DNA from 3 places in the Telluria mixta genome. Region 1 is predicted to be linked to each of the others. Evidence: predicted binding sites of a transcription regulator. Region 1 holds the regulator's gene; each other region holds the start of a gene.
The links. The regulator FNR, encoded in region 1, switches genes on or off when oxygen is low (the NO sensors DNR and NnrR bind a similar motif). The targets are predictions, from matches to a motif close to TTGATNNNNATCAA.
Positions count from the first base shown of each region.

Region 2: P0M04_RS12335 (KamA family radical SAM protein) is a predicted target of FNR. The motif match lies at 3,054-3,067, and genes of this name have one in related genera.
Region 3: P0M04_RS19055 (hemerythrin domain-containing protein) is a predicted target of FNR. The motif match lies at 4,646-4,659, and genes of this name have one in related genera.

Region 1 is NZ_CP119520.1:4,556,211-4,561,832, forward strand. It holds gene P0M04_RS20350 (glycosyl hydrolase) at 1-1,171, shown strand, start outside; gene P0M04_RS20355 (porin) at 1,172-2,242, opposite strand; gene fnr (fumarate/nitrate reduction transcriptional regulator Fnr) at 2,303-2,992, opposite strand; gene P0M04_RS20365 (TorD/DmsD family molecular chaperone) at 3,241-3,912, shown strand; gene P0M04_RS20370 (formate dehydrogenase) at 3,923-4,129, shown strand; gene P0M04_RS20375 (formate dehydrogenase subunit alpha) at 4,145-5,622, shown strand, end outside.
Region 2 is NZ_CP119520.1:2,763,261-2,768,882, forward strand. It holds gene P0M04_RS12320 (DNA-3-methyladenine glycosylase) at 52-621, shown strand; gene P0M04_RS12325 (methyl-accepting chemotaxis protein) at 626-2,329, opposite strand; gene P0M04_RS12330 (cache domain-containing protein) at 2,412-2,870, opposite strand; gene P0M04_RS12335 (KamA family radical SAM protein) at 3,168-4,574, shown strand; gene P0M04_RS12340 (MFS transporter) at 4,591-5,622, shown strand, end outside.
Region 3 is NZ_CP119520.1:4,259,751-4,265,372, reverse strand. It holds gene yiaA (inner membrane protein YiaA) at 1-163, opposite strand, end outside; gene crcB (fluoride efflux transporter CrcB) at 246-629, opposite strand; gene moaE (molybdopterin synthase catalytic subunit MoaE) at 614-1,072, opposite strand; gene P0M04_RS19060 (DUF349 domain-containing protein) at 1,081-3,726, opposite strand; gene P0M04_RS19055 (hemerythrin domain-containing protein) at 3,844-4,440, opposite strand; gene P0M04_RS19050 (winged helix-turn-helix domain-containing protein) at 4,700-5,622, opposite strand, start outside.

The sequences.
Region 1 (5,622 bases):
CAGCCTGTTGTTCAAGGGCGCCGGTGCCGCGGCGGCCACGACATTGCTTGGGGCTTGCGGTGGCACGACCAGCCGCGCAGGTAGCGAGTCCGTCGCAGCAGCGTCGTCCAGGCGGGTGGCCCCATCGCCCGCCACCGTGACGATCGATTCCTGCGGCCAGGCGGGCGCGACCCCGAGCTGCGTCGTGCGGCGCTTCACGATCAACGCCGATCCGGTCGATCCGGCCGCGACGCCCGCCGCCAAAGCGTTGTACAGCTGGCTGCTGTCGAAGTTCGGCAAGTTCATCATTTCGGGCCAGACCGACCAGGATCATTTCGACTACGTGAAAAACCTGACCGGCCAATACCCCTTGCTGCGGGGCTTCGACATGCAGCACTACAGCCCGATGTACTCCTGGCTGTGGGACGGCAATGCGATCAATCCGAGTACCGGCCAGCCGGGCTATTTCACATTCGGTCCCGATGCGGCCGACCCGTCGATCGCCAACTCGATCGCATGGCGCCGGGATCACGGGGACAAGCCGATCATCGCCTATCAATGGCACTGGCATTCGCCGTCGGGCGGCACCGTCGGCACGAACACGTTCTACACCGAGTTCACGACGTTCGACGCATCCCGGGCCGTGAGGAAGGGGACGCAGGAATACGCGGACACGCTGCGCGATATCGACGCCATCGCCGTCCAGCTCGCAAAGCTGCGCGATGCCGGCGTCCCCATCATCTGGCGACCCCTCCATGAGGCCGGCGGTACCTGGTTCTGGTGGAGCGCGAAAGGCGCTACCGTTTACAAGCAGCTGTGGAACCTGATGTACGACCGTCTCATGAACTACCACGGCCTGCACAACCTGCTGTGGTGCTGGTGCGGCAACGACGCTGCCTGGTATCCGGGGAACGACAAGGTCGACATCATCGGCATCGACTCCTATCCCGGCAACTTCGTCTACATCAACAACAAGGCGGAGTTCGACAAGGCCTATGCACTCAGCAGCGGCACGAAGCTCGTCGCCATGACCGAGAACGGTCCGATGCCGGATATCGACAGCAGCCTCGAAGGCGGCGCGCCGTGGTCCTTCTTCATGTCCTGGGTCGACGTCACGGCGGCCAATGACGATGCGCGCATCAAGGCCGTGTATGCCGACCCGCGCGTCATCACGCTGGAACGTTACGTGTGATCAGAAGTTGTGGCGCATGCCGAGCACGTACGCCTTCAGCGTCGCGCCCGGCGCCGCGCCCAAGCTGTTGATCGCGAATTCGTAGACGCCGTTCGCGCGGTTGTCCAGGCGCGTCGTGTACGCGTACAGGCTGCTGCGCTTGCTGAGCGTGTAGTCGTAGCCGAGCGTCGCGTGGGTGGCGCCGGTGCCCGCGCCGGCGCGCACGAAGCCGATGCGCGTGCCGGCCGGCCCGCTCGCGTCGCCCGCGCGCGCGATGCCGATGCGGATGCCGTGCGGTCCCATCTGGTGCGACAGCGACAGGTACACGGCGTTGCGCGCCAGCTCGCCGGCCCCCGTCCCGTATTTCAACCGTTCGGCGACGACGGCGATGCGCGTCTGCGGGAACTGGTAGGCGAGGGCGGCCTTCGCGCCCGTGTCGTCCAGCCCCGGGCCCTGGTACTCGTGGTGGCGTTCGCCGGCCAGCACGGCATACCACGGGCCCCGTTCGTAGATGGCGGCGGCCGACGTCAGCGACGGCTTCGCGCCGTTCGCCGGCTTTTCCTCGTTCAGGCCGTGCGTCACCCGCAGCGACAGGCCGAGCCACGCGGGGCTCCAGTAATGGATCGAGTTGGACTGGCGCCGGTCGAACGACGAGGTGTCGCTGACGTTGTCCGCGTCCGCCGCGGAACCGTTGCCCATGATGCTCATGAAGCCGGCCGTCGTCGGATAGAACGGGTCGAGGCCGGACGTGGCGCCGTTGTACGCCGTCGTCCAGTGGCCCGCGAACAGCGTGCCCCAGGTGCCGGCGAGGCCCACGCGGGTGTCGCGTGCGGCGAGGGCGCCGGCGCCCGTGTCCGGCGACAGCGTGCCTTCGATCTGGAAGATGGCTTTCAAGCCGCCGCCGAGGTCTTCACCGCCGCGGAAGCCCAGCACGGAGCGGTTGTTCACGAGGCGCACGAGGCCGGGGCCGGAGGAACTGTCCGCGTGTTCGAGGGCGACGTTGAGGCGGCCGTAGACCTGCACGGCGCTGTCCTGGGCGTGAGCGGCGGTGGCCAGCAGCAGGCCGGCGAGGGGAATGAATCTGGAATGCATGGACGATCTCCTTCGCCCGCATTGTCGATGCGGACCGGGAGACCGTGAACTACCGAAAGGTCAGGCCATCGGGCTGCACTGCTCCGTCCCGGCCGCCATCGCCTTCAGCCGCGCCGGTTCGAGCAGCACGACCTCGCGCTTGTCGACCTGCACGAGCCCCAGCTTTTTAAAACGGGACAGCAGGCGGCTGATGCTTTCGATGGTCAGGCCCAGGTAGTTGCCGATGTCTTCGCGCGACATGCGCAGCTGGAAGCGCGTGGACGAATAGCCGCGCGCCGCGTAGCGGGCGGACAGGTTGATGAGGAAGACGGCGAAGCGCTGCTCGGCGCGCATGTTCCCCAGCAGGAGCATGACGTTCTGCTCGCGCGTGATTTCCTGGCTCATGATGCGGTGGAAGTGGCGCAGCAGCGCCGGCACCTGGCCGAACAGGTCCTGCAGATGCGCGAACGGGATCTCGCAGACTTCGCTGTCTTCCAGCGCGACGGCGTCGCAGTGGTGGCGGTCGGCGCTGATGGCGTCCATGCCGAGCAGCTCGCCGGCCATCTGGAAGCCCGTGATCTGCGCTTCTCCGGCCGCGTTGATCTGGTACGTCTTGAAGTGGCCGAAGCGCACGGCGTACAGGTTGCGGAACGGCTCGCCCATCTTGTACAGCGGCTCGTCGCGCTCCAGGCGGCGGCGCTTGCCGATGATCTGGTCCAGGCGGTCGATGTCCGCATCCTCCAGGCCCATCGGCAGGCACAGCTGGTGCATGCTGCAAGCCGCGCAACTGATCTTGAGTGCGTTAGCGGTGACGGGAGTCGCGGGTAGGGTATCAGCTGCAATCATGGCGAGGACCTTCGGGGGATGTTCCGATTATAGACGTTAGCCCCTACCACAAGTAGGGAATTTGTCCCGCTGTTGGTCGCCTTGCCAACGAAGTGTCGCGTGGAGGTCAAGCGTGCGCGCCTTCGCATTGTCAAGGATTACACTTCCCATGAATATTTGCCAACGGGAGAACCATGTCGGCCGACCAGCGTTCCGCTTCACCCATTTTGCATGATGGCGAGGCTCTGCCTCTGGCCGACGAAGACCAGGCCCGGGCCGATTTCTACGCGCTGTTCGCACGCCTGCTGCTGGCCCCGCCCGACGACGCCCTGCTCGCGGCCCTGGCCGCCGCCGACCCGATCGCCGCCGCCGGCGAATTCGCTCTCGAGGACGCCTGGCTGAAGCTGACCCAGGCCGCCACCGTCGTCGACGCATCCGCCGCGGCCGATGAATTCTCGGCCATGTTCATCAGCACCGGCACGCCGCCGCTGAATCCGTACGGGTCCTTCTACCTCACGGGCCACCTGAACGACGCGCCCCTGGCCGACCTGCGCCACGACCTCGCCCGCCTGCGCCTGTCCCGCGCGCCCGGCGTGGGCGAATTCGAGGACCACCTGGGCACGCTGTGCGAAACGATGCGCGTATTGATCCAGGGCGGCCCCGGCATGGCGCCGCGCGGCCTCGCCGTGCAAAAACACTTTTTCGAGACGCACATCCGGCCCTGGTACGCGGCCTGCCTGGCCGACATCGCGAACAGCCCGGACGCGAATTTCTACCGGATCGTCGCGGGCGTCGTCGACGCGTTCCTGTCGATCGAAGCGCAGGCATTTGCCGTGCTCGATGCTACCGACCCGATTGCCGCTTGAGGGGACCATCATGGACAAAGACAAGCAACCCGATCCCGCCCGCCGCAGCCTGCTGAAGGCGGCACCGCTGGGCGCGCTGGCCGTCGCCGCGGCCGCGCATGCGCGTGCGCCCGAGCCGCAGCCCGGGCCCGCGGCACCGGCGGAGCCGGAGCAGGCCAAGGGCTATCACGAGACGGAACACATCCGGCGCTACTACCGCACCGCGGCTTACTGGTAGAAGGAGACCACGACCATGACCCTGGTGAAGACATCACGCGACAGCGGGTTGAAACGGCGCCGCTTCCTCGTCGGCGCGGGCGTGACGGCCGGTGCCGGCGCCCTCGCGCGCCACCTGCCGCTGAACGTGATCCAGCCCGCAACCGCGGCGGACGCCGTGCCGGCCAGGCCGAACACGGAGGTCAAGCACACGGTGTGCAGCCACTGTTCGGTGGGCTGCTCGGTGGAGGCCGTCGTCAGCAATGGCGTGTGGATCCGCCAGGAAGCCGCGTTCGACTCTCCGATCAACATGGGCGCCCACTGCGCGAAGGGCGCGTCGGTGCGCGAGCACGGCTTCGGCGAGCACCGCCTGCGCTATCCGATGAAGCTCGTGAACGGCAAGTACGAGCGCATCACGTGGGACCAGGCCATCAACGAGATCGGCGACCGGCTCCTGAAACTGCGCGAGCAGTCCGGGCCGGACGCGCTGATGGTCATCGGCAGCTCGAAGCACAACAACGAGCAGTCCTACCTGCTGCGCAAATGGGTGTCGATGTGGGGTTCCAATAACTGCGACCACCAGGCCCGCATCTGCCACTCGACGACGGTGGCCGGCGTCGCCCAGACCTACGGATATGGCGCGATGACGAACTCGTTCAACGACCTCCACTACAGCAAGGCCGTGCTGTTCATCGGCTCGAACCCGGCCGAGGCGCACCCGATCTCGATGCTGCACTTCCTGCACGCGAAGGAGCTGGGCGCGAAGATGATCGTCGTCGACCCGCGCTTCACCCGCACGGCGCGCTTCGCCCACCACTACGTGCGCATCCGTCCCGGCACCGACATCGCGTTCGTGTGGGGCATGCTGTGGCACATCTTCAACAACGGCTGGGAGGACAAGGAGTACATCGCGGCGCGCACCTACGGCATGGACGACGTGCGCAAGGAAGTGGCCAAGTGGACCCCTGACAAGGTCAGCGATGTAACGGGCGTGCCGGAAGCCTCCGTGCGCATGGCGGCCGAGATGCTGGCGACGAACAGGCCGTCGTCCGTCGTCTGGTGCATGGGCATCACGCAGCACCACGTGGGCACGGCGAACGTGCGCGCGCTCTCGATCCTGCAGCTCGCGCTGGGGAACATCGGCGTGCAGGGCGGCGGCGCCAATATCTACCGCGGCCACGACAACGTGCAGGGCGCGACGGACGTCGGCCCGAACGGCGATTCGCTGCCCGGCTACTACGGCATCGCGGAAGGCGCCTGGAAGCATTTCTCCACCGTGTGGGGCGTCGATTACGACTGGGTCAAGTCGCGCTTCGGCTCGAAGGAGCTGATGGAAAAGCCGGGCATCACGGTGTCGCGCTGGTTCGACGCGGTGCTCGAGGATAACCAGTACGTCGACCAGCCGACCAACCTGCGTGCCGTGTTTTATTGGGGCCACGCGCCGAACAGCCAGACGCGCCTGCCGGACATGAAGGCTGCGATGCAGAAGCTGGACTTCATGGTCGTCATCGATCC
Region 2 (5,622 bases), 1.8 Mb from region 1:
AGCAAAACCGACAGTGCGACCTGTCAAATCTTAACAATATAGAATTGCCCCATGTCCTCAACCATCCTCGCCGGCATTGATTTTCTAGCACCTTCGCACCTGGTCGCACGCCAGCTGATCGGCGTCACGGTGCTCGTCGACGGCGTCGGCGGCCGCATCGTCGAGACGGAGGCCTATGACGGCGAAGATCCCGCCTCGCACAGCTATTCCGGCCCGACCGACCGCAACTTCGCCATGTTCGGACCGCCGGCCCACGCCTACGTCTACCGCTCCTACGGCATCCACTGGTGCCTGAACTTCGTCTGCCGGGAAGAGGGCCATGGCGCCGGGGTGCTGATCCGCGCGCTCGAACCCGTGACAGGCATCGACACGATGGTCGAGCGGCGCGGCACGCGCGACCACTGGCTGCTGTGTTCCGGACCCGGCAAGCTGTGCCAGGCGCTGGGCGTGACGCGCGCACTGAACGGCCAGTCGCTGGCCGCGCCGCCGTTCGAACTGGCGCCGGCACCCCAAGGCATCGAGGTGGTCAGCGGGCCGCGCATCGGGATATCGAAAGCCGTCGACGTGCCCTGGCGGTTCGGCCTGGCCGGATCGCGCTGGGTCAGCAAGCCGTTCCGCTGAACGGTCAGCGGCCGTTGGCGGCACGCGCTCGCGCACCGTTTGCCTGCGTCCGGGGCGCTTCTTCTTCGTCTTCCGTTGCGTGATGCGCGAGCGCAGGCCGGCCGCGCATCGGGCTGTCCGGCGCGCGCCGCTCGATCGGGCCCGGTGCCGCGTCGTCCTGAGCATCCTCGATGCGGAAGATAGCCACGGCGCGCGCCAGGTTGACGGTCTGCTCGTGCAGGCTGGCCGCCGCCGCCGCGGCCTGCTCGACGAGTGCGGCGTTCTGCTGCGTCATGTCGTCCATCTGGCCGACGGCGCGATTCACGTCGGCGATGCCGTCGGCCTGTTCGCTGCTGGCGGCGCTGATGCGGTTGATGATGTCGTTCACCTGCTGCACCGACGCGACCACGCTGCCCATGCTGGATCCGGCTTCGTTGACGGACGCGCTGCCGTTGTCGATGATCGCCACCGAATCGGCGATCAGCGCCTTGATCTCCTTGGCCGCGGACGCGGAGCGCTGCGCCAGCGTACGCACTTCGCTGGCCACGACGGCGAAGCCGCGTCCCTGTTCGCCGGCGCGCGCCGCTTCCACGGCCGCGTTCAGCGCGAGGATGTTGGTCTGGAACGCGATGCCGTCGATGACGCCGGTGATCTCGACGATCTTGCGCGAGCTGGCGCGGATCGATTCCATCGTGGCGACGGCGCGGTCGACTGCCTGGCCGCCGCGCGCTGCCAGCCGCGCCGCCTCGGCCGCGAGTTCCGTCGCCAGGCGGGCGTTGTCGGCATTGCCTTTCACGGCCTGGGTCAGCGTCTCCATCGCGCTCGCGGTCTGCTGCAGGGAACCGGCCTGCAGCTCGGTGCGGGTCGACAGGTCCAGGTTGCCGCTGGCGATTTCCTTCGATGCCGTGTCGATCGACCGCACGGAATCGAGCACGCTGCGCAAGGTCGTGTTCAGGTTGGCGATGGTCTGGTCGAGCGCGCGCGCCGTGTCGGCGATTTCGTCGCGGCCGTCGTTGTGGGCGCTCGCGCACAGGCGGCCTTCGGCCAGCTCGCCCATGACGGCCGAGATGGTCCCGATGTCGCGCAGCATGGCGCGGCGCACGAACATCGTGACGGCCAGCGACGCGGCGATCGACAGCAGCACCAGCATGGCCATCCACGTGCCCAGGTTGTGGAATTCCGTGCGCGCGGCGGCATAGGCCTGTTCGCTGAGCGTCTTTTCCAGCGTGGCCAGTTGGGCCAGCTGCTGGTTCAGCACCATGAATTCCTTTTCCGCTTTCTGCATCGAGTTGGTGGCGATCGACTGGTCAACCTGCGCCATCTCGATGGTCTCCTGCACCGCCTTGCGGTAGGCGGCCAGCGCGGCCAGCGACGCGTCGACCGGCTTGCGTTCCGCGCCTTCGGTCGTGCGTGCGAGTTCCTGCAACTGCGCCTGCACGGCGGCGTGGCGCTTGCCGATGTCGGCGATCAGCGCATCGAGGCGGTTCTTGGCGAAGCTGCCGTTGATCCAGGCCAGCAGCTGATAAGCGTTCGCGTGGACGTACTTGGCGTCGCCCGCCACGTCGGCCACGTTTTTCAGGCGCGCCGCGCGGACCTGCACCATGTTTTCCAGCGACGCGTTCTGGCGCACCATCCCGTACCAGGCGGCACCGGACAGCATCAAGAGCAGCACCAGCACCATGCCGGGCGCCAGCAGCAGCTTGGGACCGATCCTCAGTTTTTTCAGCATGTTGCGCTCCCGCGTAAAAAAAGAACGCGGGCATGCCGCCCGCTCGAACAACGAACGCGGGCATGCCGCCCGCGCGCATGACCTATTGCTTCTTGTAGAGCCCGGCCTCGAGCACGACACCGTCGACGAGCAGGATGTACGTCGTCTTCGGTTCGATCTTGCCCGTGGTCGGATTCTTGTACTGGTAGTCGACCCAGCCCTTGCCCTTGGCGGCGGCCAGTTCGATGATCTCGCGGCGGTATTTCTTGCCGTTCGCATCGGGCACGTCCGTCAAGTCCTTGCCGACGATCGACGGGTTGTACGGATGGGCCAGCACGATGCCGGTCTTGACGTCGCGCATGTCGATGTACAGCGAGCCCTGGACGAAGTCCGGATCCTTGGCCGTGATGCGTTTCATGACTTCTTCCTTGCCCTTGGCCTTGACCATCGCGGCGCCGCGCTCGGCCATGGCGATCGCATCTTTCTCGGTCGGTTCGGCCGCCAGCGCGCCGGCGCAGGACAGGGTCAGGGCGGTAGCGACTACGGTTGCGGTCAGCTTCATAGGATGTCCTTTCGGGAAGGGAAAAAAGATAGGTCTGAATGTTGCCTATTTGCATTTCGTACTCTACGCCGCGGCCCCAGACGGGCTGTTGTGCTAACGCAAGTGGCGTCCGATGTGCGGCCGCAAGGCGAACGCTGATCTTCCGCAGTGCATGTGGAAATTAGTGATAAACGGCATTCGAACTTGACTCGGGGCAATTCTGGGTTCATGGCGCCTCTCTACCATCGGTTCCTGTCGGCAATTATTTCCATGCGTCACCTTTTGCTGCCACCAACCACTTCCCTCAGGAGAAATCCCGTGACCCTCGACGCAACCCCCGCCAAGTTCAAGCCCTATACCCGCCAGTCGATCCAGAACGCCCGCCAATGGCAATGGCTGAGCCCCGACCTGCAGGAAGCGGTGCAGGTGGTCTCCCATGTGCTGCCCTTCCGCACGAACGAATACGTGATGGAGCAGCTGATCGACTGGAGCAACGTGCCTGACGATCCGATCTACCGCCTGACGTTCCCGCACCGCGACATGCTGCCGGCGCGCGAATACGAGCAGTTGCGCGACCTCGTGCTCGTCAGGAAGGACGATGCCGCCATCGCAAAGCTCGTGCACGACATCCGCATGCGCATGAACCCGCACCCGGCGGGGCAGATGACGCACAACGTGCCGCGCGTGAACGATGCGCCGCTCAAGGGCCTGCAGCACAAGTACAAGGAAACGGTGCTGTTCTTCCCCAGCGCGGGCCAGACGTGCCACGCCTATTGCACCTTCTGCTTCCGCTGGCCGCAGTTCGTGGGCATGGAAGAGATGAAGTTCGATGCGCGCGAGTCCACGGAACTGGTATCCTACCTGGCCACGCATCCGGACGTGACGGATGTCCTGATCACGGGCGGCGATCCGATGATCATGAATACGCGCTCGCTGGCCGAATTCATCGAACCGCTGCTGGCGCCCGAACTGGCACATATCCAGAACATCCGCATCGGCACCAAGTCGGTCGCGTACTGGCCGCAGCGCTATGTGTCGGACAAGGACAGCGACGACCTGATGCGCCTGTTCGAAAAAGTCGTCAACGCCGGCAAGAACCTCGCGCTGATGGGGCATTACAACCACGCCGTCGAGTTGCGCCAGCCGGTGGCCCAGCAGGCCGTCAAGCGCATCGTCGGCACCGGCGCCACGTTGCGCATGCAGGGCCCGCTGATCCGCCACATCAACGAAGACCCGAACAGCTGGGCCGAGCTGTGGACGACGGGCGTGCGCCTGGGTGCGATCCCTTATTACATGTTCGTCGAACGGGACACGGGGCCGCGCGAGTACTTCGCGCTGCCGCTGGCGCGCGCGCACGAGATCTTCCAGGCCGCGTACAGCATGGTGTCGGGCCTGTCGCGCACCGTGCGCGGGCCGTCGATGAGCGCATTTCCGGGCAAGGTCGTGATCGACGGCGTCGTTACCATCAACGGCGAAAAGCTGTTCGCGCTGCAGTTCCTGCAGGCGCGCAATCCGGACTGGGTGCGCCGGCCGTTCTTCGCGAAATACGATCCCGACGCCACCTGGCTCGATCACCTGAAGCCCGCGTTCGGCCGCAAGAAGTTCTTCTTCGAGGGCGGCGAGGACGACCACGACGCCGTTGGCGCGGCGGGCCGGGTGATCCCGATCCAGGCTGTCAACGCGCACGACCGGCGCGCCAGCGACAGTCAACCCGACGCGGCCTGACCCGCAGGAGATGTCCATGGAAACCGACCAGAGCGAGTCGCGCCTCAACGGGGTGGCAGTGTTTTTCTACGTGTTCCTGCCGTTCGCGCTGGGGCATTACCTGTCGTCGCTGCTGCGCAACGTGAACGCCGTGCTGGCGCCGCATCTGGTCGGCGCGCTCGCGCTGACGCCGGGCCAGCTCGGCCTCCTCACCAGCGCGTTCTTCTTCGCGTTCGCCCTCGTGCAGCTGCCGGTCGGGATCGCGCTCGACCGCTACGGCCCGCGCAAGGTGCAGGTGATCCTGTTGATGCTGGCGGCGACGGGCGCGCTGCTGTTCGCCACCGGCCGTTCGTTCGGCCAGCTGGTGCTGGCGCGCGCCGTCATCGGCTGCGGCCTGGGCGGGTGCTTCATGTCGGCCGTGAAGGCGATCGCCACGTGGATCTCGCCCAAGCGCCTGCCGTCCGTGCAGGGTTATCTGATCGCCGTGGGCGGGCTGGGTGCGGCCTCAAGCACCATGCCGGTACGGATGCTGCTGCAGCACGTCGACTGGCGCGGCCTGTTCATGCTGCTGGCACTGCTCACGGCCTGCAGCGGCCTGCTGATCTGGCTCATCACGCCCAGGTCGAAGGCACCCGGCGGCGCACTGCCGACCGTGCGCTCGGTGCTGGACGTGTACCGAGCGCCCGCGTTCCGCGCGACGATCTCGCTGGTGCTCGTGCCGCATGCGATCTTCTTCGGCATCCAGGGCCTGTGGATCGGACGCTGGCTGTCCGACGTGGCCCGTTTTCCCGACGCCGCCGTCGCCTACCTGCTGTACATGGGCATGGCATCGGTGATCTTCGGCGCCATCGCCGTCGGCATGATCACGGAGTGGGCGGGCCGGCGCGGCATCGAGGCGCTGGACGTGGCCGCCGTCGGCGTGTTTCTCTTCATCCTCGTGCAGGCGGCGATCGTATTCAACTGGCGTCCCAGCCTGCAGTTGCTGTCGGTGCTGTTCACGCTCGTGGGGACGATCACCGGCATCGAATATGCGATCGTGGCCCAGAGCCTGCCGCGCACGCTGACGGGG
Region 3 (5,622 bases), 300 kb from region 1:
CAAAGCAGCCGTACAACAGGATCGTCAGGTAATAGCCCTTCTCGTTGAGCTGCATCTGCGCATTCCATAAACCGATGAGGTAGGCAAGGATGCCGACGATCATGGCGCCCCAGGATGCGCCGACGAAGGCAGGGCTCGGGCGTGCGGACGGTTGCTTGGTCATACTGGTCTCCGGTCAATGAAAATTAGAACATTGCCAGATTGCAGTTCCTGCGCATTGCGCGCAAGCGAATGACGCGACGGTATCAGGCGATGGCACGCCAGGTCGCGTATCCCGCGACGCAGCACCCGATCGACCCCAACAGGTGCGCCGCCGAATGGGCCAGCGCCCAGCCGTAATGGCCCCGCTGCAGCAGCACCATGGCTTCGCCGGAAAAGCTGGAAAACGTGGTCAGCCCCCCAAGGAAGCCCGTGATGACGAACAGGCGCCAGGCCGGGGACAGCGCCGGCATGGCGTCGAACAAGCCCAGCGCCAGCCCGATCAGATAGCCGCCGACGAGGTTGGCGACGAGCGTTCCCAGCTGGATGTGTGCGTGCATCTGGCTGAGGAAGACGGTCAAGCCCCAGCGCAGCCAGGCACCGAGGGCCGCCCCGACGGCGACCGCGATCCAGCTCAGCGGCTGGCCCACTTGGCCCGGGCCGTGTCGTCCGTCACGCGCGCATCGACCCAGCGCGCGCCGTTCGGCGTCTGCTCCTTCTTCCAGAACGGGGCGTCGGTCTTGAGGTAGTCCATGATGAATTCGCAGGCCGCGAACGCCTCGCCGCGGTGGGCGGACGTGCAGGCGACGAGGACGATCTGGTCCAGCGGCCGCATCGGCCCGATGCGGTGGATCACGAGGACGCCGTACAGCGGCCAGCGCGCCCGCGCCTGCTCCACGATGTCGTGCAGGGCCTTCTCCGTCATGCCCGGATAATGTTCCAGCTCCAGCTCGGCCACGTCGTCGCCGTCGTTCATGTCGCGCACCGTGCCGACGAAGCTCACGACAGCGCCCACGCGCGCATCGCCCGCGCGCAGGCGCGCGATTTCCGCGCTCAGGTCGAAGTCCGCGGTCTCGACGCGGACTTCCGTCACATCCTTCTTCACTTGCCCTCCTTGGCCACACGCAGCGCGAGCTGCTCGATCCGGGACGCCGTACGCGCATCGACGAGCGCCGGCAGCGCGCACAGGTCGCGCAATTGCGCCGTCGCACCGCCCTGGGCGCCACGGCCTGCGCTTTGTCCTGACTTGAGCGACGATTGCAGCACCTCGACCTGGAGCTTCAACCGCTCGCGCGCGAATTCCGGTCCGCTGTCGATGCCGGCGCCGATTTCCAGGCGCAGCAACTCGTGCAGGAGCTTGCCGCTGTTCTCTTCCAGCTTGCGCTTGTACGCGGCCGTGTCGGCCGGACTGCCGCGCAGCGCGGCCAGTGCGGCGTCGAAACGGGTGCGCAGCGTGCGTTCCATGTCGGCGTCGAGGGGCGGCAAGGCAGACCAACGCGCCTCCCAGTCCGTGTCACCGTTTTGGTCCGCCGCGATGGCCTGCTCCAGTTCCTGCACGAGCCGCAGCTTGTCGCGCAGCACACCCGCCTGGGCGACGCCGGCGGCGCGCTTCGCCTGGTCGGCATGCTGCTGCACGAGCGCCACGGCGGCGTGATAGCGTTTTTCCACGCGGGCTTCATGCGCGCGCGGCACCGGGCCGATCGCCTGCCATTCCGCCTGCGCCTCGCGCAGCAGCTTGCCAACCGTGGCCGGCGTGACGCTGTCCGCCGCCGCTTCCAGTCGCGCGCTGATCGCTTCCTTGGCGGCTTCGTGGGCGCGGCGTTCGATGTCGGCCTCGTGCATCGTTTCCTTGCGGCGCTGGAACACGTCGTCGCACACGGCGCGGAAGCGCTGCCACAGGGCCTGCTCGCTCTTGCGTTCGAGCGGCAGCGCGCGCGCATGCTCCTGCCACCGTTGCTGCAGGGCACGCATCGTATCGATCGCGTGGCGGTCGTGCGGATCGATGGCGGCCGCTTCCTCGATGATGGCTTCGCGCTCGGACATCTCGGCCTTGCGCTGCTCTTCGAGCGGCCCCTGCAGCACGTTCAGCGCATCGGTAAACAATGCGTCGAGGCGCTTCTTTTCCTTGCGGTCGATGGCACCCAGGTGGCTCCATGCGAGACGCAGCCGCTGCACCGTGCCCGCCACGTGCTTCCACTCGACGCTGCCGTCACGCAGGCGCGCGATCTCGGCTTGCGCTTCCTCGACGAGCGCCTGGCCGCGCGCCGCATTCGCATGACGTTCGTCGGCCAGGTGACGGAAGTGGGCCGCGGCCGGCGCATAGGCGGCCGTGCAGGCGGCGTCGAAGCGCTCCCACAGGCTCTTCGGCGCGGCGCCGGACAGGCTGTCGAGCGCCTTCCAGCGGTCGCGCATGCTGCCGACCTTCTTGGCCAGCTCGCTCATCGCCAGGTTTTGCGTGGTCAAGGCCTCGACCGTCTTGATGAGTTCCTCGCGCGAGACGTTGCCGCCCCAGCGCGCCCAGTCGGACAGGCGCTTGAGCTCGGCCCGCAGATGGGCCAGGCGGTCGGATTGCGCGGGCGTCAGTCGCATGCCCTTTTCGCGCGCGTCTTTCAGTGTCTTGTCGTGGTCGGCGGCCGCGCCCAACGAACCCTGCTGCAGGGCGGCTTCCATCGCATCCATCGTGTCGATGAAATGCTGGTCGGCGCCGCGCGGCTTGTTGTCCTTCGCGCCCTCTTTCGCGGGGGCTGTCGTGGCGGTTTTTGCGCCGCCTTCGTGCGCAGGCCTCGGCTCGCGCGGCTCCTTCGCCTTGCGCGGCTCGGGCTGCGGCACCGTGGCCAGCAGGGCGTCGAAGCGGCGCTGCAGTTCGGCCGACTGCTCGTCCTGGGGCAGATGCGGCAGCGCTTTCCATTCGCGCCGCAGCGTCTCGGCATTCAGCTCGGCAACCGGCTTCGCCTGCTGGGCGTCGATGAATGCGGCGCGCGCCGCCAGTGCGGCCTGGCCGGCTTCCTGCACCTGCAGACCGGCGCGCAGCTTTTCCATACCGGCCGCGAATTCGGCCACGAGGGCGCGCGGCAGCGACGGGTGTTCGGGCGAACGCAGGGCCTCGTCCTGTTCCTGGGCCAGCGTGTCCAGGCGCTGGGCCAGTTCCGCCGCCGGCAGGCTGGCGCCACCCAGCTGGCGCAACGCGGCCACGCGGTCGATCATGGCGCGCTGCAGGGCCACCTGCGCTTCCAGGCGCTGGGCCAGCGCGGCGCGCGCGGTCTGGAACGCGGCGTCGAGCTCGGGCGCGGAGATCACGGACCATTTGCGGTCCAGCTCGGCCACGTGGTTCGGGGTCAGCACCGCGTCCTTGAGGAGGGATTCGGCCTGCTCGACGGCGACCTGCGCGCGCCGGTGCTCGGCTTCGCGGTGACGGTGCGCATCGAGGCGCGACTGCATCAGTTTGGCGACGCGGCGATCGGTGTTGCGCATCGCGGTGTGGACACGCTCGAGTTGCTCCGGGCTATGGACGAACTCGGCGGCGGTGAGCCGCAGTTCGGAGAATTCGCACTGGAGGATGAATTCCACCGCGGCGGCTTCATCATCCCCGATCCGGCCCAGCTTTTCAGCCTGGGCCGCACGTTGATGGTTGGACGAATGCGTGGCGGCGGACGCGGACGGTTCCGCTTGCGCCCCCGCCTGTCCTCCCTGCCCGGCCGGCTTGTCGCCGGGCTTGTCGCCCGGCCGCTTGAATAGGAACTCGAACATGATGAAATCGCACTTCCAAAATCGCCATCATAGCAAAGAACCCTGATGGCCTCGTGACACCGGCCTGGCGCGTGCGAGCAACATGTTCGTCATTGCCCACTGACAAGATCGATGCGGTCAGTGGGCAGCGGTCAAGGCCGCATGCCGTCGCCCATGTACATCGTGGCCGGCATGTCCGACCAGCTCGTGACGCAGGCGGCCCGGGTCGCCCCGGCGCTCCTGCGCATAGGCGTCATGGGCGAGCATCTGGTTGGCGATCGCAAACCACGCGTCGCCGCCGACCGCCGTGCGCGCCAGCGGGAACAGCTCCTTTTCCTCGCGCTCCAGCCGGCTGCGCAGGGCCCCGACGCAATACTCGACGGCATGGCAGAACACCTCGCGCGGCACGGGATGGTCCGCCGCGCCGACGCAGGCCTCGGCCGTGCTCATCGCGACGGCCGCCTTGCCGCTGAGGCGTTCGAGTTCTTCCAGCAAACCATCGGCCGCCGCCGTGCTGCGGCGCAGGGCCGGCACGAGGAACTTGTCGAGCTTGCGCCAGTGACAGTTGTCGTACACCTGGCGCAGGGCAGCACACAACTGTGCCGCCCTGCCGGCGGCCAGGGTACTGAAGTCCCCCGGCAGCGCGCGCAGCTCGTCGAGCAGCGACTGCAGGGCCGCGCGCACCGTCGTCTGTTCGACAGACAGGGCGACGAGGGTATAAGTCGATGTCAGCATTCAGTCTCCACCTTTTTCTCACGAGTGAGTTCGACAAATCCGCTCCCCGGCCACATGGCATTCGCGGCGCTATGCAGGGTCCGATGGGAGCGTTGTTGACAGGCCCGGGGCACTCTCGAATCGCGAGTCTCGGATCGCGAGGCGTCCTCTGGTTGGTTTTGGCCTGAAGGAAGGTCTAGTGTAAGGAGCCCGGCCGGGTCAACGTTTGATCTATCACAAACGGTACCCGGCCCTGGGAATGCCGATGCGGGCCCCGGCGTCAGGCCGCGGCCGCCAGTGTCTGGCCCAGGGCGGCGCCCAGCGGCGCGGCGAGCCCGGCCGGCTCGGCATGCGCCAGCACGACCTGCGGACAGCCGTGCCAGCGCGCGCAGCGGGTGAACGCGGCGGCCAGGTCGCGTACGAAACGGTCGCTGATGCGCACACCGGGTTCCAGCACGAGCGACTTCAGCTCGAACACGCCGGTCTTGCGGTGCGCCTTGGCGTCCACGCGGCCGACGAGCGCCCCGCGCCGCAGCAGCGGCAGCGTGAAATAGCCGTAGCGCCGTTTCTCGGCGGGCGTGTAGCACTCGAGGCGGTAGTCAAACCCGAACAGGTCGAGGGCCCGGCGGCGGTCCCAGACGATGGGATCGAACGGCGACAGCACGGTGGTCAGCGTGGCCTGCAGCGCGCCGTCCACGGCCTGCCCGAGCAGCGCCGCGTGATCGGGGTGGACGTACACGGGCTCCTTCCACCCCTCGACGCGGGCGCGCAGCAGCAGGCCCTCGTCGGCCAGCCGCGCCGGATCGAGGTGCGGCGGCTTCGTGCGGTGATAGTCCGGGATCCAGGCCGCCTTCGCCACGCCCAGCGCACGCACCGCATCCAGCACGAAGCGGCGCCGCGTCTCGTCGAGCGACGGCATGCGCGCATCATCCCAGCCGGGCAGCACGCGCTCGGCGAGGTCGTACACGCGGTGGAATTGCTGGCGCCGCGCGATCATCAGCCGCCCCGTCGTGAACAAGACCTCCAGTGCGCGCTTTTCCGGCTTCCATTCCCACCAGCCGCCGGCCTTGCCGTCCGTGCGCTCGAAGTCGGCCGAGCGGGCCGGCCCGCTGGTGCGGATGTGCGCGAGCACGCGCTCGACCTCGTCGCGGTGCGACGCCAGCCACGTCCCCGCGTATTTCCAGCCGAGCGAGCCCGGATCGA